Regions from separate parts of the Actinomyces oris genome, predicted to be linked through region 2. Evidence: riboswitches for the same ligand, from Rfam matches in the RefSeq annotation. Region 2 holds a riboswitch; the other holds the start of a gene.

Region 1 (15,579 bases), 290 kb from region 2:
CAGGTCCCCGTCCCCGACGGCCGCGACTGGGACGCCCTGAGCGCCGCCGAGCAGGCCGAGGTCGTCGACTCCTTCCGCCTGGCCTACGTCTCCAGCGCCCCCGTCAACTGGTGCCCCGGCCTGGGCACGGTGCTGGCCAACGAGGAGGTCACCTCCGAGGGCCGCTCCGAGCGGGGCAACTACCCGGTCTTCAAGCGCAACCTGCGCCAGTGGATGATGCGCATCACCGCCTACGGCGACCGCCTCGCTGAAGACCTGGACACCGTGGACTGGCCCGAGAAGGTCAAGCTCATGCAGCGCAACTGGATCGGACGCTCCGAAGGCGCCGAGGTGACCTTCACCGTCCCCGGGGCCGGACAAGGCGACCAGCAGGACGCGTCGCTGAGCGTCTACACCACCCGCCCCGACACCCTCTTCGGCGCCACCTTCATGGTGGTGGCCCCCGAGCACCCCATGCTGGGTGGTCTGCAGGCCTCCGGCTCGGTGCGCACCGAGGCCCAGATCGCCGACGACGCCGCGGCCCTAACCGTCCCGGCCTCCTGGCCCGAGGGCACCAAGGAGGCCTGGACCGGCGGCTACGCGACCCCCGCCGAGGCCGTGGCCGCCTACCGCGCCCAGGCCGCGGCGACGTCGGACGCCGACCGCACCGACGAGGGCCGGGTCAAGACCGGCGTCTTCACCGGCTTCTTCGGAATCAACCCCGTCAACGGGGCGAAGGTGCCGGTCTTCGTGGCCGACTACGTCCTCATGGGCTACGGGACCGGCGCCATCATGGCCGTGCCCGCCCACGACGAGCGCGACTACGCCTTCGCCACCAAGTACGACATCGACATCGTCCAGACCATCGGCCCAGCCGACGACCCCCACGGCGTCGACCTGAGCGCCCAGGCCTACACCGGTGACGGTGTGGTCGTGAACTCCGCCCAGGGCGACCTGGACATCAACGGCATGGGCAAGGACGAGGCCAAGGCCACCATGATCGGCTGGCTGGAGGCCAAGGGCGCCGGCCGCGGCGCGGTCACCTACCGCCTGCGCGACTGGCTCTTCTCCCGCCAGCGCTACTGGGGCGAGCCCTTCCCGATCGTGTGGGACGAGGACGGCGGCGTCCACGCCCTGCCCGAGTCGATGCTGCCGGTCGAGCTGCCCGAGGTCACCGACTACTCGCCGCGCTCCTACGACCCCGACGACGCCGACTCCTCCCCGGAGCCGCCGCTGGGCAAGGCCACCGAGTGGGTCGAGGTCGAGCTCGACCTGGGCGACGGCCCCCGGAGGTACTACCGCGAGACCAACACGATGCCGCAGTGGGCCGGCTCGTGCTGGTACGAGATGCGCTACATCGACCCCACCGATGACAAGGCGCTCGTTGACCCGGCCAACGAGGCCTACTGGATGGGGCCGCGCCCCCAGGCCGGCAACACCTCCGGCGGCACCGACCTGTACGTCGGCGGTGTCGAGCACGCCGTCCTGCACCTGCTTTACGCGCGCTTCTGGCACAAGGTCCTGTTCGACCTGGGCCACGTCTCCTCCTCCGAGCCCTACCACCGCCTCTTCAACCAGGGCTACGTCCAGGCCTACGCCTACACCGACTCCCGCGGCCAGTACGTGCCCGCTGACGAGGTCGAGGAGGTCACCGCCGAGGACGGCTCCACCAGCTACCTGTGGCAGGGGCAGCCCGTGCGCCGCGAGTACGGCAAGATGGGCAAGTCCCTGAAGAACATCGTCACCCCCGACGACATGTACGAGGCCTACGGCGCAGACACCTTCCGCGTCTACGAGATGAGCATGGGACCGCTGGACGCCGACCGCCCGTGGGACACCCGTGCCGTCGCCGGCAGCCAGCGCTTCCTGCAGCGCCTGTGGCGCAACGTCATCGACGAGACCACCGGCGAGCTGACGGTGACCGAGGAGAGCGCCGACGAGGAGACCCGCCGGCTCGTGGCCAAGACGATCGTGGGCGTGCGTGAGGACTACGAGGGGATGCGCCTGAACACGGCCATCGCCAAGCTCATCGTCCTCAACAACCACCTCACCGGACTCAGCGCGGTCCCGCGCGAGGCCGTCGAGGCCCTCGTCCTCATGACGGCGCCTGTGGCCCCGCACATCGCCGAGGAGATCTGGAAGCGCCTGGGCCACGAGCACTCCCTGGCCCACGAGGACTTCCCGGTCGTGACCGACGAGGCGCTGCTGGCCGCCGAGAAGGTCACCTGCGTCATCCAGGTCAAGGGCAAGGTCCGCGACCGCCTCGAAGTCGACCCCGACATCTCCGAGGCCGAGCTTGAGAAACTGGCCCTGGAGGCCCCCGGCGTCATCCGCACCCTGGACGGGCGCGGCGTGCGCAAGGTGATCGTGCGCGCCCCTAAGTTGGTGAGCATCGTCCCCGAGTGACCGCGGCGGGCTCCCCGACGGCGCCGCTGACGGCCGCGCCGCGGTAGCCCAGCAGCAGCACGAGGGGCTGCACCAATCCGAGATGGTTGGTGCAGCCCCTTCGCTCAGCTTGAGCCGGTTCTCAGCGGCGCCTGAGGGTGCCGAAGATGGAGCGCGTGATCTCGCGGGTGATCTGGCGGCCCACCGAGCCGATGGTCTTCTCGACCTCCCGCTTGCGGCGCTCGGCAGCCTTCTCCTCCTCGCGCTGGCGACGCTGGGCCTCCTTGACGGCCTCGCGCTCCAGGCGCTCGGCCTCCTTCTGACGCTGAGCCGCCTGGCGGGCGGCCTCCTTCTCCAGGGCCTTCTGCGCGGCGGCGTCGGCCTTGGCCTGCTCCTTGGCGGCCTGCTCGGCGGCGCGAGCGGCCTCGGCGGCCTCGGCGTCGGCCTGGACCCGCTGGGCCAGCAGCTCGTAGGCGGACTCGTTGTCCACACTCGTGGCGTACTTGGGTTTCAGCGGTGAGGAGGCCAGCACCTGGCTGACGGTGCCGTCCTGGGCCGGCCCCATGACGGCGGCGGGCACGTTGATGACCACCGGGGCCACCGGTGCCGGGCGCCCCTTCTCGTCCAGCACGCTGACGACGGCCTGGCCGGTGCCCAGCGACGTGAGCACCCGGCTGAGGTCCACCGGGCTGACCGGGAAGGTGGAGACCGCCTTCTTGAGGTTGGCGGCGTCGGCCGGGGTGTGGGCGCGCAGCGCGTGCTGCACCCGGCTGCCGAGCTGGGCCAGGACCTCGTCGGGGACGTCCGTGGGGGACTGGGTGATGAAGACGATGCCCACGCCCTTGGAGCGGATGAGCCGCACCGTGCGCACCACGGCCTCCAGGAAGGCCTTCGAGGCGCCGGAGAACAGCAGGTGCGCCTCGTCGAAGAAGAACACCATGGTGGGCTTGTCCGGGTCGCCGACCTCCGGCAGGGTCTCGAAGAGCTCGGCGAGCAGCCACATGAGGAAGGTGGAGAACAGCGTGCCCTGGGACTGGATGTCGGCCAGCTCCAGGGCGGAGATGATGCCGCGCCCATCGGGGGAGACCCGCATGAGGTCACGCACGTCGAGCGCCGGCTCACCGAAGAAGGCCTCACCGCCGGCCGCCTCCAGGGCGGCGATCTCCCGCAGGATGACCCCGGCCGTGGCCGCGGAGACCCCACCGATGGTCTTGAGCTCTTCCTTGCCGGCGTCCGTGTTCGTCAGGTAGTCGACGACGGCGCGCAGGTCCTTCAGGTCCAGCAGGGCCAGCCCCTGGCTGTCCGCCCAGTGGAACACCAGCTGGAGAGCGGAGGCCTGCGTGTCGTTCAGGCCCAGGACCCGCGAGAGCAGGATCGGCCCGAACTCGGTGACCGTCGTGCGGATCGGGGTGCCGCTGATCCCGGCGCCGGAGTCCGACCCGCCGAGGTTGAACAGCTCGATGGGGAAGGACTGGCCCTTCCAGTCCTGGCCGGTGGAGGCGATGCGGGAGGCGATCTTGTCATTGGAGGCTCCGGCCTCGGCCAGTCCGGTCAGGTCCCCCTTGACGTCGGCCAGGAACACCGGGACACCGGCGGCGGACAGCCCCTCGGCCAGGAGCTGGAGCGTGCGGGTCTTACCGGTTCCGGTCGCCCCGGCCACCAGCGCGTGCCGGTTGAGCAGTCCCAGCGGGATGCCCACCGACAGGTCCTTGACCGCCGTGGGCTCGCCCCCCGAGAGCGTGTCGAGGTAGGTGCCCACCGGCAGGGTGGGGGAGGAGAAGCTGTAGCCGGAACGCACCTGGGCGGTGTAGTCGGCCTCCTCGGCCTCCTGACTGCCCAAGGCATGCTCGGCCGAAGCGGCGGTCTCGGCCTGCGCGGGTGCCGGATCCTGAACTGGCTCCTGGGGCTGCTCGGCAGTCGGTACCGGTTCGGCGGCCGCCGCCGGCTCAGCCGCAGGCTGTTCTGCCGGCTGTGCAACCGGGGCGGCAGCCGGTTCGGCGACGGGGGCGGCGTCGGCTGCCTGAGCGGCGGGCTCGCCCGGTGCGTCAGTAGTGCGGGGCTCGCCGGCCTGCTCCACGGCCGAGGCCGGGGTGGAGGCGATGGCGGCGTCAAGGGCCGCTTGGGCGGCGGCTGCCTTGGCTGCGGCGGCTTCGGCGGCGGCCTGTGCGGCCTCGGCCTTGAGGCGTGCGATCTCAGCGGAATCGGTCATGGCGCCATCGTAAACGCCGAACCTGCCAGTGCGCTGACCCGGGCATGCCAGTGGAGCCGGCGCCGTTTCTGACCGTGAGAGAGGCAGGAGCCCGGCGAACAAGGTACCCTCGGGCCTCAATGGCGTTGAGATAGTACGTCTGATCCCGCACCTGCCCGCCCCAGTGCCGCGAGGTTTATACGCCCCATGCTGCCCCCTGCGTCGTCGTTTCCGAAAGAACCGCCCCTGACGGGCCGGCTGTCGGCGCACCCGAAACACAGGAACAGGTGAACGCTGTGCGGATCGCCTTCTTCATTGACGACTACCTGCCCTCCGTCCACGGCGTGGCCACCTCCACAGCCACCTTCCGTGCCGCCCTGGAGCGCATGGGACACGAGGTCTATGTGGTGGCCCCCAAGGCCGAGGGCTATGAGGAGACCGACGACCACGTCATCCGCCTGTCCTCCTCGCGCTACTACGTCTTCGACAGCCGCGAGGTCGCCACCATCTATCCGGGCCTGGCCCGGCGCTTCGACGCTTACGACTTCGACATCGTCCACAGCCAGACCCAGTTCAGCCTGGGGGTCCTGGCGCACTGGGTGGCCAAGCGCCAGAACATCCCCCACGTCACCACCATCCACACCCTCTACACCGAGCTCATCGACGACTACCCGCTGGCCGTGCTCTCGGGCTTGCTGGCTCTGTCCGTCGCCTTCCCCGTGGCGCTCAAGTCGCAGCCTGTCCTGCCGCGCGTTCACCGGGAGACCATCAAGCACCTCAACAAGCGCGACATGAAGACGGCCCTGTCCCGTCAGGGGTGGCGCCTGACGGCGGCCTTCGCCAACAAGTGCGACGCCTGCCTGTCGCCCTCCCAGCACCTGGCCCGGATTCTCATCGACGACGGCGGACTGACCACCCCCTGCATGGTGCTGCCCAACGGGCTGGACTCCACCCGCTACCGTAGTGCCCGCGCCGCCGACTCACCGATCCCCAAGGCCCCCGGCGAGAAGATCATCATCTGCGTGGCCCGGCTCAGCCCGGAGAAGCGGCAGATGACACTCGTTGAGGCCATGCCCCACCTGTCCGGCCTGCCGGTCAAGCTGGTGCTCGTGGGCCCGGGCCCCTCTCAGGAGGAGCTGGGGCGGCGCGCCGAGGAGCTCGGGGTGGCGGACCGGGTGATCCTGACGGGCAAGTGCTCGCCGGAGGAGGTCGCCGTCCTGCTCAAGCAGGCCGACGTCTTCTCCTTGGCCTCCTACCACTTCGACAACCAGCCCATGGTGTTCCTGGAGGCCGCCGCCTGCGGGCTGCCGATCGTCTACTGCGACGAGCGGATGACCGAGTGCCTCACCGAGCGCAACGCGATTCTCACCGACGGCATCGAGGGGGAGGACTTCGCCCGGGTCTTCGCCTCCCTGCTGTCCGACGACGCCCGGCTCGCCGCGCTGTCCGAGGGGGCCCTGGAGGTGGCTCAGCAGTTCGACTCCAAGACGATGACCAGGCGGCTCATCAACCTCTACGAGGATCTCCTGGTCTCGTATCGCTGACGGCCGGGCCTACAGAGCAGCCGTGGCGCCTTGCCGGTCAGTGCGCGGCTTGCCGATAAGGTATGCGGCATGTCGCTCGCCGTCGTCACCGACTCCGCCGCCTGCCTGACGGAGCCCCTGCTGCGTGAGCGCGCGATCGAGGTGGTGCCGCTGCACGCCATCCCCGCTGACAACGGCGAAGCCGCCACCACCTCCCGGCCCAGTGTCCAGGAGCTGGTGGACGCCTACCGGCGCGCGGCCAGCAGGGCCGAAGAGGTCCTGGCCATCCACATCTCCTCGGCCCTGTCCGGCACCATGGACAACGCCCGCATCGCCGCCGCCCAGCTCGAGGCCGAGTACCGGGACCAGCCCAACGGCCCGGGCCCGAGCGCGGGGCGCCGACGCCCGCAGTGGCTGCGCGTCGTCGACTCCGGCACCAGCTCCGGCGCCCTGGGGCTCGCGGTGCTGGCAGCCTCCGGCGCCCACGACGCCCGTCGCGGTGCCGCCCTGGCTCAGGCCAGCACCGCCCGGTCCTGCCAGCTCTTCGTCGTCGACGACCTGGGACGCCTGGCCCGCTCGGGAAGGATCGACCGCACCACGGCCCGCCTGGACGGTGTCCTGGGAATCCGTCCGGTCCTGGCCCTGACCCGCGACGGAATCCGGACGCTGGAGACCGTGCGCGGGGCGGCCCGCGCCAGGCGCCACCTCATCGCGCAGGCCGTCCGCGTCGCCGGCGGGACCGCCCTGTCCGGCCCCAGGCACCCCGCAGACCCGGTGCGCCTGGTCATTCAAGGCGACGACGCCTCCAAGCTGGCACTGCTCGAGACCGATCTGCGCCAGGCCATGGAGGAGGCAGGAGCCAAGGTCTCCGAGGTCCTCAGCCTCCCGGTCGACGAGGCGACGAGCACCCACGTGGGCCCCGGCGCCCTCGGCATCGCCGTCGCCCCGGACCTGAAGACCCATTGAGCCAGGTCTGACGACGCGGCTCGGTTGCCACAGGCCGTCAGGCGCCACTGCTCTCCACAGGGCAGACAGCTTCACCATGCGCCCCATGGGTCCGGTCCCTACCGTCGAGGACATGGGAGCCAGACGGAGCGACGCGCACAGGGCCCTGGACGACCTTGTGCGTCTGGCCTGCTCAACCGACCCCGAGGAGCCGGTGCGCCGGCCACGTCGCCTCGCGATCGCGCCCCGGGCGGCGATCATCGCCGGCTCTGCCCTCCTCATCCTGGCTCTCGCCCTGGCCCTGAGAGCCGTGCTCGTCTCCACCGGCGCCGGCAGCCACGCGGCTCCGGCCGCAGCGGCGGGGGCATCGGCTCCAATGCGGCCCCCACCCACAGGGGCGGCCGCGAGTCCAGCCATGAATCCGACCACGGGACCGGCAGCAGGACCAGGCGGCTTGAGCACGACATCGGGCAGCGTCGTCGTCCACGTCACCGGGGCGGTGAGCAGGCCGGGGGTGGTGACCCTGCCCCCGGGAAGCCGTGTCACCGACGCCATCAACGCCGTTGGAGGAGCCAGCGCCGAGGCCGACACCCAGCAGCTCAACCTCGCCCGGGTCCTGAGTGACGGCGAGCAGATACGGGTCCCGCGTATCGGCGAGGTCCTGCCCGACCCCGCACCGCAACCCGGTGGGGCCACCGCCCCCGGTGCACGGACCGCCCCGGGGAAGTCCGGCGACGGCGGCGCATCCGGGACGGTCAATATCAACACGGCCTCGGCCTCTGAGTTGGAGAAGCTGCCCGGAATCGGCCCGGCCCTGGCCCAACGGATCGTCGAGTACCGAGACTCCCACGGGCCCTTCGCCAGCGTGGACTCCCTCACCGACGTCCCCGGCATCGGCAAGGCCAAACTCGAGGGCCTGCGAGAGCAGGCCACCGTATGAACGAGGACCACGGGGGCAATGGTGGGGGCAGTCCCAGTGCCCCGTGGGACGACCCCGCGCTGTATGTGCGCCTGCGCCAGGAGCAGGGCCGCAACCGGCACCGAGACGGAGGTCGGCACGCCACCTCCTCCAAGGCCCCCGAGGCCCTCGACCTGCGCCTGCTCGCCCCGGCGCTGGCCTGCTGGGCCGGCGCCGGGTGGGCCGTTGGACGTGAGGCGGCAGACGCCTGGAGGCAGGTCCTACTCCTGGCCTCCGGGTGCACCGCCCTGGCAGCGATACTCGTGGTTCTTGTCCTGCGCTTCCGGCCACCACGGCACCGGGCCGACCCGCGTCCCGGAGCCCCCGAGCACGACCCCGGGGCGATGGGTACCCTCAGCGCCAGCCTGCTCGTGTGCGCCCTGTGCGCCGCGACGGTTCTGACCATCAGCGCCGCCCACCTGTGGGCCCGCCAGCGCGACCCGTTGACCGCGGCAGTGGCCACTGGGCAGCCGGTCACACTCATCGGCACCGTCTCCCAGCAGCCGCGAGTCTCAGCCACCAGCCGCTCCACCCTGGTCATCACCGCCCTCGACGTCGAGCAGGTGGACACGCGGGCCTCCACCCTGAGCGCCACCGTCCTGGGCGACACGCAGTGGCTGAGCCTGCCCATGGGGACCCGCGTCCGTGTGCGCACGCGCCTGCGCCCCACCGAAGCGGGACGCGCTGAGGCGGCCATCATCCCCAAGCGCGCCGGCGTCACCGTTCTTGGCTCTCCGAGCGGGATACTCGGGGCGGTCACCAGCATTCGCGATGGTCTTGCCCGGACTGTCGGGGCACCGGGTATCGGGGCATCGGGCACTGGGGCTCCCAGCGCCGCAGGAGCGGGGGAGGAGACGGGTCTGTGGCCACCGGGAGCCCGCAGCCTCGTACCCGGTGTTGCCCTGGGCGACGACCACGCCCTACCGGCCCCGCTGCGCGAGGACATGCGCACCGTCTCCATGACGCACCTGACCGCCGTCTCCGGGCAGCACGTCGCCATCATCCTGGGACTGGGCCTGGAAGCCCTCGGGGCGCTGCCCCGGCGGTGGCGGGCACTGCTCGGCGCAGTCATGCTCACCCTCCTCGTCATCCTGGTGCGTCCCTCGGGCTCCGTGCTGCGCGCCGCCACCATGGGGGCCGTCATGCTGCTGGGCGTCGTTGCCGGCAGACGCGCCGCCTCCGTGCCCGCCCTGTGCGCCGGAGCCATCGTCCTGCTGCTCATCGACCCCTGGCAGTCCCGTGACTACGGCTTCGCACTGTCCGTGGCGGCCACCGCCGGGATCGTCATCGGCTCCAAGCCAGTCGCAGCCCACCTCTCACGCCGCCTGCCCAGGTGGTTGGCCGCCGCTGTGGCCCTGCCGCTGGTGGCCCAGGCCGCCTGCGGGCCGATCCTCATCCTCCTTCAGCCCTCGGTGGGGGCCTGGTCGGTGCCCGCCAACCTGCTCAGTGAGCCGGCCGCCGTCATCGCCACCATCAGCGGGCTCCTGGCTGCGCTGATCGCACCGGCCTGGCCCGCAGCCGCCGCCGTCACCGCCTGGCCGGCGCTCGCGGCCTGCTCCTGGATGGTGTGGGTTGCCGGCTTCTTCGCCCACCTACCCGGCGCCGCCCTACCCTGGCCAGGCGGTCTCACGGGCGCCCTGGCACTGGGGGCCTGCGAGATCGGGGTCCTGCTCGTGGCGGCTCCTCGCGCCCGCCGCGCCGTGCTGGAGGAAGCCGGGCGGTTGACGCGGCCCGCTCGTGGCAGGCTTGCCCCATGGCAGCGACCCGCACCCCCCGCTCCCGGGGCCCGCGCAAGGCACCGGCTGGACTGCGCTGGGACCAGGCCCAGCTGGCGCCGATCGTCCTCATCCGCGCCGGCGAGGAGGTCCTCGCCGACCGAGCGGTGAGGAACCTCCTGGCGCAGGCCAAGGCCAAGGACCCCACCACCGAGATCACGCGCCTGGAGGCCGCCACCTACGAGCCCCACCAGCTCGACACCCTTGTGTCGCCCTCCCTGTTCGGTGAGCCCCGGCTCGTCTACGTCCCCGCGCTGGAGCAGATGACTGACGCCCTGCTGAGCGACCTCATCGCCTACGTGGGCGCCGCCGACCCCGAGGTCAGCGTCATCCTGCGCCACAACGGGGGTCAGCGGGGCAAGCGCCTGCTGGACGCCATCAAGGCCTCGCCCTACCCGACTATCCAGTGCGAGGCCGTCAAGAGCGCCAAGGACAAGTCCTCCCTGGTCGTGGCCGACGTGCGCCGCGCCGGACGAAGCATCGCTCCCGAGGCCGTCGGCGCTCTCGTCGACGCCCTGGGCAGCGACCTGCGCGAGCTGTGCTCCGCCGTCGACCAGCTCCTCGCCGACACCCAGGGCACCATCACCGTCGACCACGTGCGCACCTACTACGCCGGCCGCATCGAGGCCACCGGCTTCACCGTGGCCGACGCCGCCGCTGCCGGCAACACCCCGGCCGCCATCACGGCCCTGCGCCACGCCGTGGCCACCGGCACCGACCCGGTGGCCATCGTCGCGGCCCTGGCTATGAAGGTGCGCCAGCTCGCCCAGGTCGCGGCCGCCGGGGGCAGACGCATGAGCCCCGCCGAGCTGGGCATGGCCCCCTGGCAGGTGGACCGGGCCCGCCGCGAGCTCCAGGGCTGGTCCGACGATGCCCTGGCCACCTCGATCCTGGCCGTGGCCCGGGCCGACGCCGAGGCCAAGGGGGCCAGCCGCGACCCCGTTTACGCCGTCGAGCGGGCGGTCCTGGCCATCTGCAACGCCCGCCGCGCCGGCAGTCGCCGGCGCTGAGCCGTTCTCAGCCCCGCATGGCGGCCAGCGTGAGCGCCGTGGACATCGCCGCGCACGCCGCCTCGTAGCCCTTGTCCTCCTCCGCGCCCGGTCCGCCGCAGCGGGCCAGCGCCTGGGCCTCATCGTCGCAGGTGAGCACGCCGAAGCCCACCGGCACCCCGGTGTCCAGCGCCACCCGGCTCAGCCCGTCGGTCGCGGCCCGGCACACGTAGTCGAAGTGCGGGGTGCCGCCGCGGATGACGACGCCCAGCGCGACGACCGCCTCGGCACCGCCTCGCGCGGCGGCCGCGGCGAGGACCGGGAGCTCGAAGGAGCCCACCGCCCGGACGACGCTCGCCTGGGCTCCGGCCTCTTCGATGGCGCGCAGCGCCCCGGCCACCAGGCCCCCCATGATGCGCTCGTGCCACTGGGCGGCCACGACTGTCACTCTCATGCCCCGCGCGTGAGGTGCGCTCTGCTCAGGTGCCCCGGATCCGCTCATCGTTCCTCTCCTTCGTTCTCGTCGCTCGTGTGCCAAGTGTCGTCGTCGGCCCTCGTCTCGCCGGGCGGTGAGTCCGCGTCGGCCCCGGTGGGGTCGAGCCCGTTGAGCAGATGGCCCATACGGTCGCGCTTGGTGCGCAGGTAGTCGAGGTTCTCCCCGTTGGCGAAGGTCGGTGTCGGCGTCATGGAGCGGACGCTGACTCCGTAGCGCTCCAGGCCTGTCACTTTGTCCGGGTTGTTCGTCATGAGCTCGACCGAGTGCACGCCCAGGTGGCGTAGCACCTGGGCGGCGGTGGCGTAGCTGCGGGCGTCGGCCGGCAGCCCCAGCGCGACGTTGGCGTCGAGGGTGTCCATACCCTCCTCCTGCAGCGCGTAGGCGCGGAGCTTGTCGATGAGCCCGATGCCGCGCCCCTCATGGTCGGAGGCGTAGACGAGGACCCCGCGGCCACGGGCGCTGATCGCCTCCATGGCGGCGCGCAGCTGCGGCCCGCAGTCACAGCGCAGCGAGGACAGGACGTCGCCGGTCAGGCAGGCGGAGTGGACTCGGGTGAGGACCTCCTCGCCGTCAGCGATGCGGCCGCACACCAGTGCGAGGTACTCGGTGCCGTCGACCCTGCTGCGCAGGGCGTGGGCGGTGAACTCCCCGTGCGCGGTGGGCAGGTGAGCTGAGACGACCTCCTCGACGAGTTCCTCGTGCAGCCACCGGTAGCGCTCCAGGTCACTGATCGAGATCATGGGCGTGGCGTGGGCGTCGGCGAGCTCACGCAGCTGGTGCCGGCGCGCCATGGTGCCGTCGTCGTTGATGACCTCCACCAGGACCCCCACGGGCCGGTTGCCCGACAGGCGCATGAGGTCGACGGCGGCCTCCGTGTGACCGCGGCGCGTGAGGATCCCGCCCTCGCGTGCCCGCAGGGGGAAGACGTGTCCGGGGCGGACGAGGTCGTCGGAAGCTGAGCCCGGGTCCGCCAGGACGCGGACGGTGCGTGCCCGGTCGGCGGCGCTCACGCCCGTGGTGATGCCGGTGCGGGCGTCGGCGCTCAGCGTGAAGGCCGTCCTCTTGGGATCGGTGTTGTGCTCGGTCATCATGGGGATGCCCAGGCGGTCGAGCTCCTGGCCCGCCATGGGTGCGCAGATGATGCCGGTCGAGTGCCGGATCGCGAAGGCCAGCTGCTCGGTCGTGGCGCTCTGCGCGGGCAGGATGAGGTCCCCCTCGTTCTCTCGGCTCTCATCGTCGACGACGATGACCGTCCGGCCCTCGCGCAGTGCGGCGAGAGCGTCCTCGACGCGGTCCATGCGCGTGCCCGGGGATGCGCTCCTGGTGCTCAGCATGCCTGCTGCCCCTCCTGGCTCGGGCGGGCACCCAGAAGACGCTCGGCGTACTTGGCCAGGACATCGACCTCGAGGTTGACCCGTTCTCCGGGGCGCCTCGTGCCCAGGGTCGTGCGTCGCAGCGTCTCGGGAATGAGCCCGACGCTGAGCGACGCCTCCGCACCCGGCACGGGGGCGTCGACGACGTCGACGACGGTCAGCGACACGCCGTCGAGGGCGACCGATCCCTTGACGGCGACGTAACGGGCGATCTCCTGCGGCAGGCCGATGCGTAGGAGGTTCCAGTGCTCACCGCGGTGGTGGTCGAGGACCTCGGCGGTGGCATCGACGTGCCCCTGGACGATGTGCCCGCCGAGCCGGTCACTGGCGCGCAGGGCGCGCTCGAGGTTGACCGGGTCTCCCGGTGCCTGGGAGCCCAGGGTGGTGCGAGTGAGAGTCTCGGCCATGAGGTCGGCGGTGAAGGTGCTCCCGTGCACGGCGGTGACCGTCAGGCAGCACCCGTTGACGCTGACGGAGTCGCCCAGGCTCACGTCCTGGGTGACGGTGGGCGCCTCGACCGTCAGCCGGGCGCTGTCCTCGACGGTCTCGAGCCGGACGATGCGTCCGAGCTCCTCGACGATTCCGGTGAACATCAGTGACTCTCCTTGGTGTGGAAATGGGCAGTGGGAACGTCGTCGGCCTCCAGATCACCGCAGAGGCGGACGGCGAGCTCGTCACCTGCGCCGAGGACCTCGACGCGGGGGTTCCGCAGCCTCAGGGCATCGCTGATCGTCGCCGCCCCGAAGTCGGCGAGGGCGGCCGCTCCCGCGCCCAGAAGCGCGGGGGCCGTGTAGGCGACGACCTGGTCGACAAGGCCGGCGCGCAGGAATGCGGTCGCGAGGGTCGGGCCTCCTTCGAGCAGGACATGGCGGATCTCGCGCTCGGCGAGGACGGCCAGGACGGCGCGCGGGTCGTGGTCGGGCAGGAGGAGGTAGTGGTCGTCGGCGAGCACCCTGGAGGTGGGAGGCAGGCTCCTGGAGCCGACGACGACGCGCAGCGGCTGGAGGTGGGCCGGCGCGGGCTGACCCGCCTCGTCACGGACGGTGAGGGCGGGGTCGTCGGCGAGGGCGGTGCCGGTGCCCACCATGATGGCGTCGCACTGGCGGCGCAGGCGGTGGGCGTCGTGGCGGGCCGCCACCGGGGTGATCCACTGGCTGGTGCCGTCAGCGGCGGCGATACGGCCGTCGAGGGTGGCGGCGAGCTTCCACGTCACCATGGGGCGCCCGCGGGTCACGGCCAGGAGCCACGGGCGGTTGAGACGCGCGGCCTCCTGGGCGCACAGCCCGCGCCGTACCCGCACGCCGGCGGCCTGCAGCGCCGCCGCGCCGCCCCCGGCCTGCTCGGTCGGGTCGTCCTGGGCGTAGATGACCTCGGCCACGCCGGCGTCGAGGAGCGCCTGGACGCACGGGCCGGTGCGGCCCTGGTGGTTGCACGGCTCGAGGGTGACCAGGACGGTCGCTCCTCGGGCGGAGGCGCCCGTCGCGGCGAGGTTCGCCAGTGCGTCGACCTCGGCGTGGGCGCTGCCGGCGCCACGGTGATGGCCCTCGGCGAGGACGTCGCCGTCGGGGGAGAGGATGACGCAGCCGACCCGGGGGTTGGGGCCGGGCGGGGCGTCGGGGGAGGCCGCGGCCCGTAGGGCGCGCTGCATCGCGGCCGTCTGCACAGTGGTGAACGAGGTCATCCGGTCCTCTCCCTCGGGTGCGCTGGGGAGAGACACCGCCATGATCGACCGCCGGGTGCACGGCAGCGGGCGAGGCATGGTGTGTCCCGTGTGCGCTTCCCATCCGGACTCTCACCGTCGGTCCAGGAGTTCCACCTGGTCAGCCGGTCGCTGGATGCGACCGGGTCGCGGACTGTCACCGCCGGTTCGGACTTTCACCGAGCCCAGAGCACACGAGCTCATCTCGTTGAGGAGAATGTACCGCGCGCGAGTGCGTTCAGTCACCTCTGCGTACCTATGTGACCATCCACACCTCGGCAGGGCGACCGGGTGCGGGCGCACCGCAGGAGGGTGGCCCGCACCGGGCCTCACTTCTTGCGGTACAGGGACTTGGTGGCGTAGACGGGCTCGTTGGTGACCTGGACTCCCAGGGCGCGGAAGATGCCCTCGTCCACCGAGCCCAGGATCGTGGAGGTGTGGACCTCGCAGCCCCGCAGCGTCTCGAGCTGGTCGAGGGCCTTGCGGGCGTTGTCGTCCCCGTTGGCGGACACGGCCAGGGCGATGAGCACCTCGTCGGTGTGCAGGCGTGGGTTGCGGCTTCCCAGCCTCTGGGTCTTGAGCTTCTGGATGGGTTCGATGGAGGCCGGGGCCAGCAGGTTGACGTCATCATCGATCCCGGCCAGGAGCTTGAGGGCGTTGAGCAGCATCGCCGAGGAGCACCCCAGTAGGGCGGAGGTCTTGCCCGTCACGATGCGCCCGTCGGGCAGCTCGATCGCCGAGGCCGGCTCGCCGGTGGCCTCAGCCACCTCCAGCGCGGGCGGCACGACGGGGCGGTCCTCCTTGCTCACCCCCACCTTGGCCATGAGCAGCGCGATCCGCTGGGACTGGACGGGGGCGATGACCTCGCGTTTCTCGGTCACCAGGGCCCGGTAGTAGCGGCGGATGATCTCCTGGCAGGCGGCCTGCCGGCAGACCTCGTCGTCGCTGATGCAGTTGCCGGCCATGTTGACGCCCATGTCCGTGGGGGAGGCGTAGGGCGAGGAGCCCAGGATCTCCTCGAACAGGCGGCTCAGGACCGGGAAGACCTCGACGTCGCGGTTGTAGTTGACGGTCTGGACGCCGTGGGCAGCCAGGTGGAAGGGGTCGATCATGTTGACGTCGTCGAGGTCGGCGGTGGCGGCCTCGTAGGCGATGTTGACCGGGTGGTCCAGAGGCAGGTTCCAGATCGGGAAGGTCTCGAACTTCGCGTAGCCCGAGGAGATGCCCCGCTGGTGGTCGTGGTAGATCTGGGACAGGCAGGTGGCCATC
Region 2 (15,579 bases):
GAACGACCTGCTGCGGGCCACCGCCGGCGTGGGGGCCGTGTCCATCACGGGAGACGACGTCGACCACCTGCCCGAGGTCCGCCCCGCGCAGGCCGGGGCCACGGACGTCCTGGGACGCCCCACCACCCAGCCCTTCGGCACCATCCACGGCTCCTTCACCCTGGCAAGCACCCTGGGCCACGACCACGCCTCGGTGACCGCCGACGCCCTGCCATCGGACCTGTCCGCCGCGCCCTTCGTGCCTGACGCCCTGCTCGGCCCCTGCTGGCCGGTGGTCTACGCCGCCCTGGGCAGCGTCGTCGAGGACGGCATGCCGCTCATCGAGGGCCTGCTCGGTGCCGTCCACCTGGACCACACCATCGACCTGCACCTCACCCTCCACCAGCTCCAGGAGGCCGCAGCCACGACCAGCCCCACGATCAACGTCACCGGCTGGGTCGCCGCACTGGAGGAGTCCAGCGCCGGCCGCGTCGTCGACGTGCGCCTGGAGCTGACCGACGCCACCGACGGCACCGTTGTGGCACTCATGCGTGAGCGCTTCGCCATCCGCGGCCGCGCCTCCGGCAACGCCGTGCCCAGCGCCCCCGAGCTCGCCGGCGGCACCGGACGCGAGACGGCCCCGGCCGCACGCCGCATCCTGCGCCGCACCACCGTCACAGCACCCGCGGACATGACCGCGTTCGCCCGGGTCACCGGTGACTTCAACCCGATCCACACCTCCTACAACGCCGCCCACGTGGCCGGCATGGAGGCCCCGCTCGTCCACGGCATGTGGCTGTCGGCCACTGCCCAGCAGGTGGCGGCCTCCACCGCGGCCGACGGCTCGCGCCACGTCCTAGCCGGCTGGACCTACGTCATGACCGGTCCGGTCGAGCTGAGCGACGACGTCGAGATCACCGTGGAGCGCACCGGACTGGTGGTCGGCGGCGGCTACGTCCTGGAGGTCGTCTGCCGCATCAACGGCGAGGTCGTCTCCCGCGGCACTGCCGTGACGACGCCCGAGCCCACCGCCTACGTCTACCCCGGCCAGGGCATCCAGGCCCCCGGCATGGGCCTGGACGAGATGAACTCCTCCAAGGCCGCCCGGGAGATCTGGGAGCGGGCCGATGCCCACACCCGTGCCGAGCTGGGCTTCTCCGTCATCAACCTGGTGCGCGACAACCCCACCGAGATGACCGCCCGCGGCGTCACCTACCGCCACCCCGAGGGCCTGCTCAACCTCACCCAGTTCACCCAGGTGGCTCTGGCCACCGTCGCCATGGCGACCACTGCGCGCCTGGCCGAGGCCGGTGCCCTGGTGGACAGCGCCGCCTTCGCCGGCCACTCCCTGGGCGAGTACACGGCGCTGAGCGCCTATGGGCGCGTCATGCCCGTGGAGACGACCATCTCGATCGTCTTCCAGCGTGGCTCCACCATGCACTCGCTGGTGCCCCGTGACGCCGATGGCGCCTCGAACTACCGCATGGGCGCGCTGCGCCCCAACCAGGCGGGCATCAAGGCCGACGAGGTCGAGGCCTACGTGCGCTCGATCTCCGAGGCCACCGGCGAGTTCCTCCAGATCGTCAACCACAACCTGGCCGGCGTGCAGTACGCCGTGGCCGGCACGATCAAGGGCCTGGACGCCCTGGCCGCGGACGCCCGTGCCAAGGCCAAGGCCCGCGGGGGCAAGAACCCCTTCATGTTCGTCCCCGGCATCGACGTGCCCTTCCACTCCGAGGTGCTGCGCCCCGGCGTGCCGGAGTTCCGTGGCCGCCTGCTTGAGCTCGTCCCTGAGGACCTGGATGTCGCGCGCCTGGTGGGCCACTACGTTCCCAACCTCGTGGCCCGGCCCTTCGCGCTGACCCAGGACTTCGCCCGTTCGATCCTTGAGGTCGTGCCCTCCGAGCCCGTTGAGGAGATCCTGGCCGACTGGGACTCCTGGGTGAAGCGCCCCACCGAGCTGGCCCGAGTCCTGCTCGTAGAGCTCCTGGCCTGGCAGTTCGCCTCTCCGGTGCGCTGGATCGAGACCCAGGAGGTCCTGCTGTCCTCCCCGAGCGAGGGCGGCCTGGGGATCGAGCACATCGTTGAGGTGGGCCTGGCCAATTCACCCACCCTGGCGAACCTGGCCACCAACACCCTGCGTCTGCCCCAGCACGCCGGGCGCCACGTCACCGTGCACAACGCTCGTCGCGACGAGGCCCGGGTGCTGGCCACCGACACCGACCCAGCCGTCGAGCTCACTGAGCCGGACTTCGACGTCCCGGCCGCCGAGGAGCCGGCTGCTGAGGCCCAGGCTCCCGCGCAGGCCGCTGCTGCCGAGCAGGCTCCCGCCCCCGCGGCCGAGGCCGCACCCGCTGGTCCGGCTCCAGCCGCAGCCGGACCGGTGGACGACCTGCCCTTCGGTGCGACCGACGCCCTGACGGTGCTCCTGGCCCACGCCTCGCGCATCCGCCCCGAGCAGATCGGCGCCACGGACACCACCGAGACGCTCACTAACGGAGTCTCCTCGCGCCGTAACCAGCTCCTCATGGACCTGGGCACCGAGCTCGAGCTCGCCTCCATCGACGGTGCCGCTGACGCCGACATGACGGCCCTGGCCGCCACGGTCGCCAAGGGCGCCCCCGGCTACAAGGCCTTCGGTCCGGTCCTCACCGAGGCCATCCGCGTGGGACTGGGCCGCCTCTTGGGCCCCTCCGGCGTGCGCGCCTCCCGTATCGCCGACCGCGTCACCGGCACCTGGGGACTGGGGCAGGGCTGGGTCTCTCACGTGACCGCCGCCCTGTTCCTGGGCACCCGGGAGGGCGCCTCGATGCGCGGCGAGGACCTGGCCTCCCTGGGCTCCTCGGCCCCGCTGACCAGTGCGAGCGCCGTGGACTCCCTCATCGACTCCGCCGTCCAGGCCGTCGCCGCCGACCACGGTGTGAGCGTCGCCAAGCCGAGTGCCGGCGGTGCCGGGGGCGCAGTGGTCGACTCCGCGGCCCTGGACGCCTTCGCCCAGAGCGTCACCGGCTCCGAGGGTGTCCTGGCCACCACGGCCCGCACCCTCCTGGACGCCCTGGGGCTGGCCGAGAAGGCCACTGTCCCGGCTGATGCCGATGACGAGGCCTCCCGTACCCGGGCCGCCATGGCCGCCCTGGACGCCGAGCTCGGCGCCGGATGGGTCAAGTCCGTCACCCCGGCCTTCGCCCCTGAGCGCGCCGTCCTCATCGATGACCGCTGGGCCACGGCCCGTGAGGACGTCGCCCGCCTTGGCTCCGGCGAGACCGACCTGGACGCCTCCCGCCGGCTTCTGGCCCCCGAGCGCTTCGTGGGTCTGGGACAGGCAGTGGCCGATCACGCCACCTGGTGGGCCAAGCAGGCCAAGGCCTCCGACCTGGCCGACGGCGCCGAGCGCACCGCCGTCCTGACTGCGATCGCCCAGGCCGCGCCGAAGACCCCGCAGGCCGGTGACGCCACAGTGCGCTGGTCCGAGGACGTCGCCGTCGTCACCGGTGTGGCCCCCGGGTCCATCGCCGCGGCCGTCGTCGGGGAGCTGCTGGCCGGTGGCGCCACCGTGGTGGCCACCAGCTCGCGCCTGACCCACGAGCGCCTCGAGTTCGCCACCACCCTGTACCGCGAGCACGCCGCGGCCGGCGCCAAGCTGTGGATGGTTCCCGCGAACCTGTCCTCCTACCGAGACGTCGACGCTCTGGCGGAGTGGATCGGCAACGACCAGGTGGTCACCTCCGGCGGCTCCACCAAGGTCGTCAAGGAGGCCCTGGTTCCCACCCTCCTGTTCCCCTTCGCCGCGCCGCGCGTCTCGGGCACGCTGGCCGACGCCGGCCCGGCGGCCGAGTCCCAGACCCGCCTGCTGCTGTGGTCGGTGGAGCGCACCATCGCCGCTCTGAGCGCCATCGGCACCGACACCCACGTCGACCACCGTCTGCACGTGGTCCTGCCCGGCTCCCCGAACCGGGGCACCTTCGGCGGTGACGGCGCCTACGGCGAGGTCAAGTCCGCCCTGGACGCGATCGTCAACCGCTGGTCCTCGGAGCGGGCCTGGGCCCAGCGCGTCACCCTGGCCCACCCGCGCATCGGCTGGGTCAAGGGCACCGGCCTCATGGGCGGTAACGACCCGCTCGTCGCCGCTGTCGAGGCAGCCGGGGTGCGCACCTGGACCACGGAGGAGATCGCCTCCGAACTCACCGGCCTGTGCACCACCGAGGTGCGCACCCAGGCGGCTCAGGCCCCGGTGAACGCCGACCTCACGGGGGGACTGGGTGACGACATCGACCTGGTGGCCCTGCGTGAGAACGCCGCCGCGCAAGCCGCTGCGCCCGCCGAGGAGACCGAGGCCCCAGCCGTCATCAAGGCCCTGCCCACCCCGGTGGTGCCGACCCAGCCCACCGCCCCCCAGTGGGGCGAGGTGAGCGCCGACCTGGATGACCTCGTGGTCATCATCTCCACCGGAGAGGTCTCCACCTGGGGATCGGGCCGTACGCGCCGCGAGGCCGAGCTGGGAATGAGCGGCGGGGAGGACGTCGACCTGACCGCCGCCGGCGTCCTCGAGCTCGCCTGGGGCATGGGTCTGCTCACCTGGCAGGACAGCCCCAAGGCCGGCTGGTACGACACCGACGGAGAGATGGTCGAGGAGTCCGACATCCTGGAGCGCTACCGCGACGAGGTCGTGGCCCGCTGCGGTATCCGCGAGTTCGTCGACGACGGTGTCATCGCGCCGATCGCCGACGAGGAGGTCACCGTCTACCTCGACCGCGACATCACCCTGTCGGTTCCTGACGAGGCCACGGCCCGCACCATCGAGGCCTCCGACCCCGAGCACACGCTCGTGGTTCCCGACGCCGAGACCGGCGAGTGGACTGTCACCCGACTGGCCGGCTCACTGGCCCGGGTGCCGCGACGCGCCGCGCTGTCGCGCACGGTCGGCGGCCAGTTCCCGCGCGACTTCGACCCGGAGCGCTGGGGCATCCCCGCCTCGATGACCCAGGGCATGGACCCGATCGCCTCCTGGAACCTGGTCACCGCCGTCGACGCCTTCCTGTCGGCCGGCTTCACCCCGGCCGAGCTCCTCAAGGCCGTCCACCCCTCCGATGTGGCCTCCACGCAGGGCACCGGGTTCGGTGGCATGGAGTCGATGCGCAAGATGTTCGTCGGCCGGTTCCTGGGGGAGGAGCGTCCCAGCGACATCCTCCAGGAGGCCCTGCCCAACGTCGTGGCCGCCCACGTCATGCAGTCCTACATCGGCGGCTACGGCGCCATGGTCCAGCCGGTGAGCGCCTGCGCCACCGCAGCCGTCTCCATTGAGGAGGGCTGGGACAAGATCGCCCTGGGCAAGGCCGACGTCGTCGTGGCCGGCGCCATCGACGACATCTCGATCGAGTCGGTCGTCGGCTTCGGCAATATGAACGCCACCGCGGAGGCCGCGGCCATGCGCGCCAAGGGCATCTCCGACCGCCACTTCTCACGCGCCAACGACCGCCGTCGCGGCGGATTCGTGGAGGCCGAGGGCGGCGGCACGGTGATCCTGGCCCGTGGCTCCGTGGCGGCCCGTATGGGGCTGCCGGTGTCCGGTGTGGTCGGTTTCGTCTCCTCCTACGCCGACGGTGCCCACACCTCGATCCCGGCACCCGGCCTGGGCGCCCTGGGCGCCGGCCGCGGCGGGCGCAGCTCGCGCCTGGCCAAGGCCCTGGCGGCCCTGGGCGTGGAGGCCGACGACATCGCACTGGTCTCCAAGCACGACACCTCCACCGGTGCCAACGACCCCAACGAGTCCGAGCTGCACACGCGTCTGGCGCGCGCCCTGGGACGCTCCGAGGGCAACTCGCTGGTGGCGGTCTCGCAGAAGACCATCACCGGTCACGCCAAGGGCGGTGCCGCCGTCTTCCAGGTCGCGGGCCTGACCGAGATCCTCGCCTCCGGTGTGGCTCCCGGTAACGCCTCCCTGGACGTTGTGGACGCCCCCCTGGCCAAGGACGCCTTCTGGGTGTGGCCGCGCAGGCCCATCCGTCTGGCCGGTCGTGGTGGCCAGGACGGGCGCGTCCCGGGCGCCGGCCCGGTGCGAGCCGGTCTGCTGACCTCGCTGGGCTTCGGACACGTCTCCGGCCTCATCGCGATCGTCCACCCCGGTGCCTTCGAGGCCGCCCTGCGGCAGGCCGAGGGCCAGGAGGCGGTTGACGCCTGGCTGGCCTCAGCCAATGCCCGCCTGGCCGCCGGCACTAGGCGCCGCCGCGCAGGCATGATCGGTCGGGCCCCGCTGTTCGAGCAGGTTCAGGGCCGTCGTCTGGGGGAGGAGTCCAAGCAGCGCGACCCGCATGAGGTCGAGGCCGCCATGCTGCTCGACCCTGAGGCCCGTCTGGGCTCCGACGGCGTCTACCACGCGGGGGAGTAACCACCTCATCTCAGCGCTCACAGGACCGGTTTCACGGCTAATGGGTTCCATTTCCGTGGAACCGGTCCTGTCTGTGCTCGCACAGTCTTTCCAAAAGGAAATTCCTCGATGATTTGTAAGCTCTTCTTCATTGGGGCTCGGCGATGACAAAGCCGCGGCTTCCAGATGCTCCACAGCCTTCCCCCGGTTCTGCTGTTGTGTCAGTGGGTACGGACCTGGTGCACATTCCGGGTTTCTCCGCCCAGCTCGATCAGCCCGGCAGCGTCTTCGCACAACGCGCCTTCACGGCGCGCGAGCTCCGAGAGGCCCGAAGTCGTTCGCAGGAGAGGGGAACGACCCCGGCCCAGCACCTGGCAGCGCGATGGGCGGCCAAGGAGTCCTTCATCAAGGCCTGGAGCCAGGCACACGTTCTGTGTGCAAAATGTCGCGGAACGAGTACCTCTCCGGTTATCCTGGCCGAGGACGTCGACTGGCGTGAGATCGAGGTTGTCACCGATCGGTGGGGCCGGCCTTCTTTGCGCCTGAGCGGCACCGTTGCCCAAGCTGTTGAGCACAGCCTCGGAGAGGAGGTATCAACCCCAGGGTGTTGGCCGGTTTCCTTGAGCCATGACGGCGATTACGCCGCGGCCATCGTCCTTCACGTGCGTTGAGTCGTACCCACACAGAAGGAACGATGAAGAAACCTCGACCATGATCCAGTGAGCGGTCACTGCTGCCCGTCAAGTCATGTCACGTACGGATGTCCACATCATCCGAGGCGCTTGTCTGTCACTCATGGTCACGCCATCAGAAACATCAACGACGAGCCGCGATATACCGCGCACGCCGACCTGAATCGTTCAAGAGGCTCCAGAAGTCCTCTCTCCAACGGCGGTAGCGGTGTATCTCTTCTCTGACCGACGTGAGGACATATAGATGACTGCCACTACCTATCAAGCCATCGCGATGATCGTCTACTTCGTGGCCATGCTCGCCATCGGGGGCTGGGCCTATCTGCGAACGGACAACTTCGACGACTACATGCTCGCCGACCGCGACCTCAATCCTTGGGTGGCGGCACTGTCGGCGGGAGCCTCGGACATGTCGGGGTGGCTGCTGATGGGACTGCCGGGAACCCTGTACGTCAGTGGACTGGTCGAGGGATGGATCGCCGTCGGACTGACGGTCGGGGCCCTGGCCAACTGGCTGCTGGTGGCTCCTCGTCTGCGCGCCTACACCGAGGTCGCCAACAATTCGATCACCGTCCCCAGCTTCCTGGACAACCGACTCCACGACACGCATCGGTTGCTGCGGTGGTCCAGTGGTCTCATTATTCTGGTCTACTTCACCTTCTACGTCTCCTCCGGCATGGTCGCCGGCGGCCGTTTCTTCGAGTCCTCCTTCGGAATGGACTATCGCCTCGGCATGGTCATCGTCGCCGCCATCACCGTGGTCTACACGCTGATCGGCGGGTTCCTGGCCGTGTCCTACACCGACTTCGTCCAGGGCGTCATGATGGTGACCGCCCTGGTCATGGTGCCCGTCGCGGGTGTCATTCGGCTCGGGGGACTGTCCAACCTGAGGCAGGCCATCGCCGAGGTCGACCCTCACTACTGGGTCATCTGGGGGCCGACGACGACGCTGCTCGGCGTCATCTCGGCGCTGGCCTGGGGCCTGGGCTACTTCGGCCAGCCGCACATCATCGTCCGGTTCATGGCTATCCGCAGCCCCAGGGAGGCCGTGGCCGGAGGCACCATCGGAATCGGCTGGATGCTCTTCGCCGTGCTCGGTGCAGCCGGCACCGCGATCGTGGGCGTGGCCACCTACCAGCACGACAAGAAGCAGCTGGCCGACCCGGAGACCGTCTTCATCACCCTGGGCAAGCTGCTCTTCCACCCGTTGGTCGCCGGATTCATGCTGGCTGCCATTCTGGCCGCCATCATGTCGACGATCTCCTCCCAGCTGCTCGTGACCTCCTCGGCGCTCATCGAGGACCTGTACGGTTCCTTCGCCCGCACCCGGGAGGAGAAGATCAGCGGCAACCGCATGGTGCTCTACTCACGCATGGCAGTCTTCGCCATCGCATTGGTCGCGGCGGTCATGGCCTGGAACCCCAGTAAAACGATCCTCGACCTCGTGGCCTTCGCCTGGGCCGGCTTCGGCGCCTCCTTCGGCCCCACCATTCTGCTGTCGCTGTACTGGAAGCGCTTGAGCGCCATGGGAGCCTTCGCCGGAATGATCACCGGGGCCGTCGTCGTCATGATCTGGGGGAACGTCTCCGGTGGCCCGGGCGGCGTCTTCGACCTCTACGAGATCGTGCCCGGATTCCTGAGCAACCTCGCTGTGGCCGTGGCCGTATCTCTCGCAAGTCAGCCCTCCAAGGAGATCTCCGAGGAGTTCGACGCCGCCGTTGCGGCCTCACGGGCGTAGCCGGCCCACACCATTGCTCGCGGCGCTGTGGATCATCATGGCGCCTTGAGCGGTCCACGACTGCTGTGGTGACCCAGAACGATGGTCACCGCAGCGGCAGTGGCCCCGTAGCGATCAACGTTGTATCCTTGCGGCCAGCAACGTGCTCCGGGGTCGGTGAAAGTCCGAACCGGCGGTCACAGTCCGCGACCCGCTCGCACCGCAGCCGCTTGAGGCGGCCATGGATGCAGCGGCTGAGCCGGTGGAATCCCGGCACCGACGGTGAAAGTCCGGAGGGGAGGATGCGCGTGGCGCTCAGCGGGGAGACCCGCAGCTCGAGACAACGTCCCAAGCTCACGGACAGCCGTGAGCTCACCGGGAGGTGAACCGGGCGAGCGCCCAGCACGTGTGTGCGCCGACCGACGGCACACAGGCGGACCCCGGTGCAGCCGGGAGCACCCGTTCCCGGAACGATCCGGGAGGACACCGCCGTGTACAGCCCCAGCCCCATCGGCAAGGCCGCACGCTCCTACGCTTCCCCCACCGCAGTATCCCGCGATGCCCACGAGCCGGTGACGTCCTCAGGCTCGCCAGCGCCCTCGCCGTCGGGGTCTGCCTCAGAGTCGCCGCGCACAGTTCCGGCTCACCATGAGCCTCGTATCCGCGCAGTAGGCCGTCGCGGCCCGTGGCCGGCGTTCCTTCTCGGCGCTACTCTGCTCGTCGCGTGGCAGGCCGCCGCGGCCTCAGGCGCCGTTCCGGCGATCTTCCTGCCCAGCCCGCTGGCCGTCGTCAACCGGATGTGGCTGGGCCTGACCCAGGCTGGGCTGGCCGCCTACGCCGGGGTGACGCTCAAGGAGGCGCTGCTGGGTTGTCTGCTGGCTGCGGCCTTTGCGCTGCCACTGGCCTGGGTGCTGCACCATTGGCGGTTCTTCTCCCGGGCGGTGCTGCCCTATGTCGCTGCGAGCCAGGCGGTTCCCGGTATCGCCTTAGCCCCGCTCCTCGTCCTGTGGATCGGCTACGGCACTCTGCCGGTGGTGATTCTGTGCGCCTTTATGGTGTTCTTCCCCATCACGATCACCGTGCTTCTGGGGCTGCGGGGCCTGGACACTGACGTCATCGACGCCGCCCGGCTCGACGGCGCGCACGGGCTGAGCATGCTCGTGCACATGGAGCTGCCCATGACGCTTCCGGCGATCTACACCGGACTGCGCACAGGGTTCACCCTGTCGATCACCGGCGCGGTCGTCGGAGAGATGATCATGGGCGGTGACGGCCTGGGAATGCTGTTGTCCACGCAGCGCGACAAGGTGGACACCACGGGCATGTTCTCCACCATTGCCCTCCTGTGCATCCTGGCCACCACCATCCACTGGGCGCTCCACGAGCTCGAGCAGCGCAGCCGCACGGTGGACGCCCTGCGTGGCCGGCGTGCCGGCTGAGCTGCCCGACCATCGCGCCCTCGCTCCCATCGCCCTGCCCTGATCCGCCTGGAAAGGAAACACTCATGCCCCTCTCGCGCCGCCACCTGCTCGCCAGTGGTCTCGTCCTGAGCGGAACCGGCGTGCTCGCCGCCTGCTCCTCACAGTCAAGCAGCCCACTGACCATCGGCCTGACCTACACGCCCAACATCCAGTTCGCCCCCATCTACATGGCAAAAAAGAACAGCAAGTACGCCTCCGGGGTGAGCCTGCGTCATCACGGGGCCCAGGAGGGGCTCTTCGACGCTCTTCTGAGCGGAAAGGAGCAGCTTGTCGTGGCGGGAGCCGATGAGGCCGTCGTCGCCGCCTCCAACGGGTCTGACCTTGTCGTCGTCGGCGGCTACTACCAGTCCTATCCGGCCTGCCTCATCGTGCCGGAGAGCTCGCCAATCAAGACACCCGCGGACCTCAAGGGCAAGACCGTCGGCACGCCGGGACGCAAGGGGGAGACCTGGTACGCCCTCCAACTGGCCATGGACACCGCCTCGCTGAGCGAGTCCGACCTGACGATCCAGGACATCGGCTACACCCAGCAGGCTGCGCTCGTGGGTGGCAAGGTTGACGCCGTCGTCGGCTTCTCCAACAACGACGCCGTGCAGATCAAGCAGGCCGGCACCGCGGTGCGCACGATCCAGCCGTCCGAGTCGATCCCCCTCATCGGCGTCTCCCTGGTGACGACCCGCAAGCTGTTGGACTCCAGGCGTGAGGACCTTCAGGCGGCGGTCAAGGCCTCAGTGGAGGGCATGACCGCGTTCGTCAAGGATCCTGACGCCGCGGTCGAGGCGACCAAGGAGTACGTGCAGGACCTGGTTGACTCCACTCAGGCCGCCAACGCCCGCGAGGTCGCCGTGGCCACGGGCAAGCTGGTCAGCGGGGAGGGCAAGGCGGCCGTCGGCTCAGTGCGGGTCGACGACTTCACACCGATGATCGAGTTCCTCGCCTCCCACAAGATCCTGGGCGACAAGAAGACACCCAAGGCCGCCGATGTCTGCGTGCCCCTGGGGCAGTAGAACGCAGGGGAGTGGGCCAGGGCGTCCGCCCCGGAAACGTCACCGGGGGAAGGCGTCTACAGCCGGCAGGCCAACAGTGAGGAGACGAGGATGGCGCGCGCCCCGACCTCGTAAAGCTCGTCCATGACCCGGTTCATGTCGGCTCGCGGGACCATGGCGCGTACCGCCACCCAGTCGGGGTTCTGCAGCGGGGAGACAGTGGGGGACTCGATGCCCGGGGTGAGGGCCGCCGCCAGGTGCAGCTTGTTCATGGGGATGTCGTAGTCGATGAGCACGTAGGCGCGGGCGCGCAGCACCCCCTCCAGCCGCCGTACGAGCGTGGCCAGCCCGGGCTCTGCGCGGAACTGCTCGGTGGTAATGAGCACGGCCTCGCTGACAAGGATCGGGTCCCCGAAGGTCTCCAGGCCGGCGGCCCGCAGCGTTGTTCCGGTCTCGACGACGTCGGCGATGAGGTCGGCAACGCCCAGCTGGACGGAGGACTCCACGGCGCCGTCGAGGTGAACGGTCTGGGCATCCACGCCCCTGGCGGCCAGGTAACTGCGCACCAGGACGTCATAGGAGGTGGCCACGCGGCGTCCGGCGACATCGGCCAAGGAGCTCATCGTGCCCTTGGGGGCGGCGAAGCGGAAGGTGGAGCGGGCGAAACCCAAGGGCAGGTGCTCGACGGCGTCGACCCCGGAGTCCAGGAGCAGGTCGCGGCCGGTGATGCCGGCGTGGACGGTGCCTTGACCGACGTAGACGGCGATGTCGCGCGGCCTCAGGAAGAACAGCTCGACGTCGTTGGCCTCGTCGACGAGCACGAGCTCGCGGCCGGTACGGCGGGTGCGGTAGCCCGCCTCGGAGAGCATGGTGATGGCGGGGTCGGACAGGGAGCCCTTGTTCGGGACAGCAATACGCAGCACAGCGGTTCCTGATCTGTGGTGGGGGAGTCGAGTAGGAGGCGCGAGGGGCCTGGGGGCCTACAGGTAGCGGTAGACGTCCTGAAGGCTGTAGCCCTTGGCGACCATCATGACCTGGGCGTGGTAGAGCAGCTGGCTGATCTCCTCGCAGGCGGCCTCATCGGACTCGTGCTCGCAGGCCATCCAGGCCTCGGCGGCCTCCTCCACGAGCTTCTTGCCGATGAAGTGGACCCCACGGTCCAGTTCCTCCACGGTCCCGGAGCCCTCAGGGCGGGTGGCCGCCTTGTGCTGCAGCTCGTCGAAAAGGTCCTCAAAGGTCTTCATGGACCTAGGCTATCGGAAAGCCGGTGAGACACTGACCGACCGTTGTCCCATGACCTCGGTAGAACCGGGCCGGCTCGCAGCGCTCGGTGCTGGTGACGCAGACAGCCATCTCCGAGTGACGTTTTGCCCCGAGGCGACGGCAGGCCTCTATGGCCGCAGAGACCAGCTGCCGCAGATTGATTCAATCCCGGATGGAGGCGTCTCTGGCTGCCCGGGGCGGCTGACCTCATCGCCACCGGCCAGATGCTCGGGATGAGCCCGACGATCGGCAACTACGCGAAGTCTGCTGCCCCTTGTGAGGGGCTTGAGGCCGTCCCACCCTGAGGTTTTCCACAGGGTGTCCTTGGGGGCTGGTGTGGGGGTGTTGGGGCGGGTAGTGTCAATACACCGTCTGGACGGGCAGTGTCGCCCGACCTGGCGGGGTACGAGTTGTTTCGGTGGCGAGGAGGCTTCCGTGATGAGTGCGTCCCTACGATCTGCTGCGCCCGTGGGTGCGCGGCAGCCAGTTCCCGGTCCGGGCCGGTGGAGAGTGTCGCAGCGGGGCTGTGCCGCGCACGGCCGTGGCGGCCGGCTGAACTGTCATGGCATTAGTGAGTCTGCGGAGTGGGCCCGGCTGGCGGTCGGGCCGGAGTGGTTGAGCAGGCCGGTGCTGTTGGGGCGCGGTCGGCGGCCAGGGACTCGTCTTGGACGTCGGAGGGGTGTGTCTGGGCTGGTGGCGGTGTGTGTGCTGGCGCTGGGGGTGGCGGCCTGCTCGGCAAGGGACGCCAAGGCGGAGGCCAGCGCGAGCGCCAGCGCCAGCGCGTCAGCGGCTATTGCTCGGGCCGAGAAGGGCATCGCGGATGCCAACGCCAGCGCGACCGCCTCGCGCGAAGCCGCCCTGACTCCTGAGCTGCGCGCCAAGCGCGACGCCGCCCTGGCCGAACCCGCCCCGGCCAAGCCCCCACAGCTGAACGAGGAGAGCGCCGAGGGCGCAGCAGCCAGCGTCGGCTACTTCCTCAACCTCTACCGCTACGCCTTCATGACCGGGAAAACCAAAGAGGTTGACTCCATGAGCGAGAACGGATGCGTCTTCTGTAAATCAGTGATCGACCGAGCAAATCAACTACACAAAGATGGAGGATGGGCTGATAAGTGGGACCAAGACATCACGAACGTCAGGTACTACGACAAACTCGAAGGATATGATTACAGTCGAATCGAGGCAACCATAAACTACGGAGAAATGACCTCTTATTCTGGGGGAAGTTGGGAAAAGAGTGTTGCACCTCCCACCGAAGGACAGAAAGTGCGTTTCGCCATTAGGTACGTCAACGGGGGCTGGGCGATCCGGGAAGGTGAAGTACTGCAATGAACCATACACCTTCCTCTATTGCTGCCTATCTGATCTTATCGTTGACATTATTTGTTTCGGTCGAGGCTGCCGCTCTCGGCATTGGTTGCGACAATGAGGGAAATAGTAAAGACTCTTCGGGAACTAATGTTCAGTTAGGTGCAAACAACTCGGGTGACTCGACTGAGTTTACCGGAGATAAGCAGGTAACCATCGAATCTCCATCGTCAGGAGAAGGAGACCCTTCATCCAGTTCTCCAACCGTTCAGGCTTCGGATCCGTCGATGTGGGAGGAGCAGTCGCATCGGGAGTGCTCGCCCGAGAAGGACGCCTACGGGCTGGACAAGTACAAGTGCAACCTGGCCACCCTCAACCGCCCCGGTGGGCCCGACCAACCCACCACCGCCGGTGGTCCGCGTACGGTCACGGTCACCACCCGTCAGGCCGCCACCTTGATCGCCTCGGGCTCAGGCATCACCCGCCAGCCCCCAGGACCCAAGGTCATCATCTCCAAGGCCTTCATCGTCTACACCAACCCCGCCGTGCGCTACCAGACCACCACCATCCTGGGCACCTCCATCGAGGTGGAGTTCACCCCCACCTCCTACACCTGGGGCTGGGGAGACAGCACCACCACAACCACCACCGACCCAGGAGCCCTCTACCCCCACCAGACCGTCACCCACCACTACCAGCACACCGCCACCGGCGTCACCACCACCCTGACCACCACCTGGACCACCAGGTACCGCCCCGCCAGCGAGGACCAGTGGCGGCCCATCGAGGGCACCATCACCACCACCGAGACCTCCACCCCCTACGACCTGGTCCGCATCGTCACCTACCTCACCGACGACGCCGAAGAAGCCCAAGGCCACTAACCCCCACACCCAGCACCCACGCCCACACCCCACACCGCCCACCTCACTCCACAACCGGTGTCACAAACGGCGACTTTTAAGACCACACCCGGCCCGACAACCACCGCACCCTGACACATATGCGCAGGCCAGAGCCCCACAGGCCCAGGCACGCCAGCCGACGAACAGCCTAAAAGTCGCCAACCGTGACACCGAGGGCGCACGGCACACCGACACCACCCCCACTCAGTCCCGGATGGCGGCGCGCCGGGCACCTAGGGCCGCTGTCCCCATCGCCACCGATCCGACGAGCAAGCTGAGGACGACGATCATCAGCCAACGCTCGGGGAACTGGTGAGCGATACTCATCCAGACCCAGGGGGCCAGCCGCCACAGCCAGGTGGCCGCCAAGACCTCGTTACCGCCGATGAGCAGCCCCATGATGACAAGGATGATGTTGAGGACGATCGCCACGACGATCCGGGTGCTCAGAGCCACCGCCAGGCTGACGGCCGCGATCATGAAGGCAACGACCGGCATCACCATGAACCCGTAGACCGGGCCGGTCACCGCCGGCAGGTTCGGGTCGGTGCGGGTCAACGTGTCGCCCAGGACCGTCATGCCCCAGGAGGCGCCCAGGACCGGGATGAGGAAGAACCCACTCAAGACCGCAGCTGAGGTCAGGATGGCCCCGGCACCTCGGCGGGTGATGAGCGCACGCCAGGCAGGTTGGAGACGTCCCCACACCGTGATGCCGACGAGGGCTGCGGCAACCGGCACTCCCATGAGCTCGAGGAAGCTCTGCCCGTACCCGGGTGGGTACACGATGTGGAGGATCCCCAGGAAGGCGAGCAGCAGGACCGCCAGGACCACCCACACGATCCAGGGCAGAACGCCGGCCATCGCCAGGACGGCACTGCGCGGCC

What was found. A riboswitch is a leader RNA that binds a small molecule or an ion and turns the genes downstream of it on or off. The one in region 2 is predicted to bind FMN.
Region 1: another riboswitch for FMN. It lies ahead of ribD (bifunctional diaminohydroxyphosphoribosylaminopyrimidine deaminase/5-amino-6-(5-phosphoribosylamino)uracil reductase RibD); the one in region 2 lies ahead of AXE84_RS10980 (ABC transporter permease).

Annotation. Positions count from the first base shown of each region.
Region 1 covers NZ_CP014232.1:3,011,240-3,026,818, reverse strand. The annotation lists gene AXE84_RS12220 (leucine--tRNA ligase) at 1-2,385, shown strand, start outside; gene AXE84_RS12215 (helicase HerA-like domain-containing protein) at 2,507-4,573, opposite strand; gene AXE84_RS12210 (glycosyltransferase) at 4,840-6,096, shown strand; gene AXE84_RS12205 (DegV family protein) at 6,166-7,041, shown strand; gene AXE84_RS12200 (helix-hairpin-helix domain-containing protein) at 7,199-7,960, shown strand; gene AXE84_RS12195 (ComEC/Rec2 family competence protein) at 7,957-9,864, shown strand; gene holA (DNA polymerase III subunit delta) at 9,861-10,763, shown strand; gene ribH (6,7-dimethyl-8-ribityllumazine synthase) at 10,771-11,244, opposite strand; gene AXE84_RS12180 (bifunctional 3,4-dihydroxy-2-butanone-4-phosphate synthase/GTP cyclohydrolase II) at 11,241-12,572, opposite strand; gene AXE84_RS12175 (riboflavin synthase) at 12,566-13,204, opposite strand; gene ribD (bifunctional diaminohydroxyphosphoribosylaminopyrimidine deaminase/5-amino-6-(5-phosphoribosylamino)uracil reductase RibD) at 13,204-14,292, opposite strand; FMN riboswitch at 14,381-14,508, opposite strand; gene AXE84_RS12165 (DUF1846 domain-containing protein) at 14,640-15,579, opposite strand, start outside.
Region 2 covers NZ_CP014232.1:2,721,080-2,736,658, forward strand. The annotation lists gene AXE84_RS10965 (type I polyketide synthase) at 1-6,364, shown strand, start outside; gene AXE84_RS10970 (holo-ACP synthase) at 6,508-7,014, shown strand; gene putP (sodium/proline symporter PutP) at 7,280-8,773, shown strand; FMN riboswitch at 8,912-9,062, shown strand; gene AXE84_RS10980 (ABC transporter permease) at 9,196-10,191, shown strand; gene AXE84_RS10985 (ABC transporter substrate-binding protein) at 10,257-11,240, shown strand; gene hisG (ATP phosphoribosyltransferase) at 11,297-12,142, opposite strand; gene AXE84_RS10995 (phosphoribosyl-ATP diphosphatase) at 12,200-12,463, opposite strand; gene AXE84_RS11000 (DUF6318 family protein) at 13,176-13,814, shown strand; gene AXE84_RS11005 (hypothetical protein) at 14,078-14,674, shown strand; gene AXE84_RS11010 (hypothetical protein) at 14,900-15,579, opposite strand, start outside.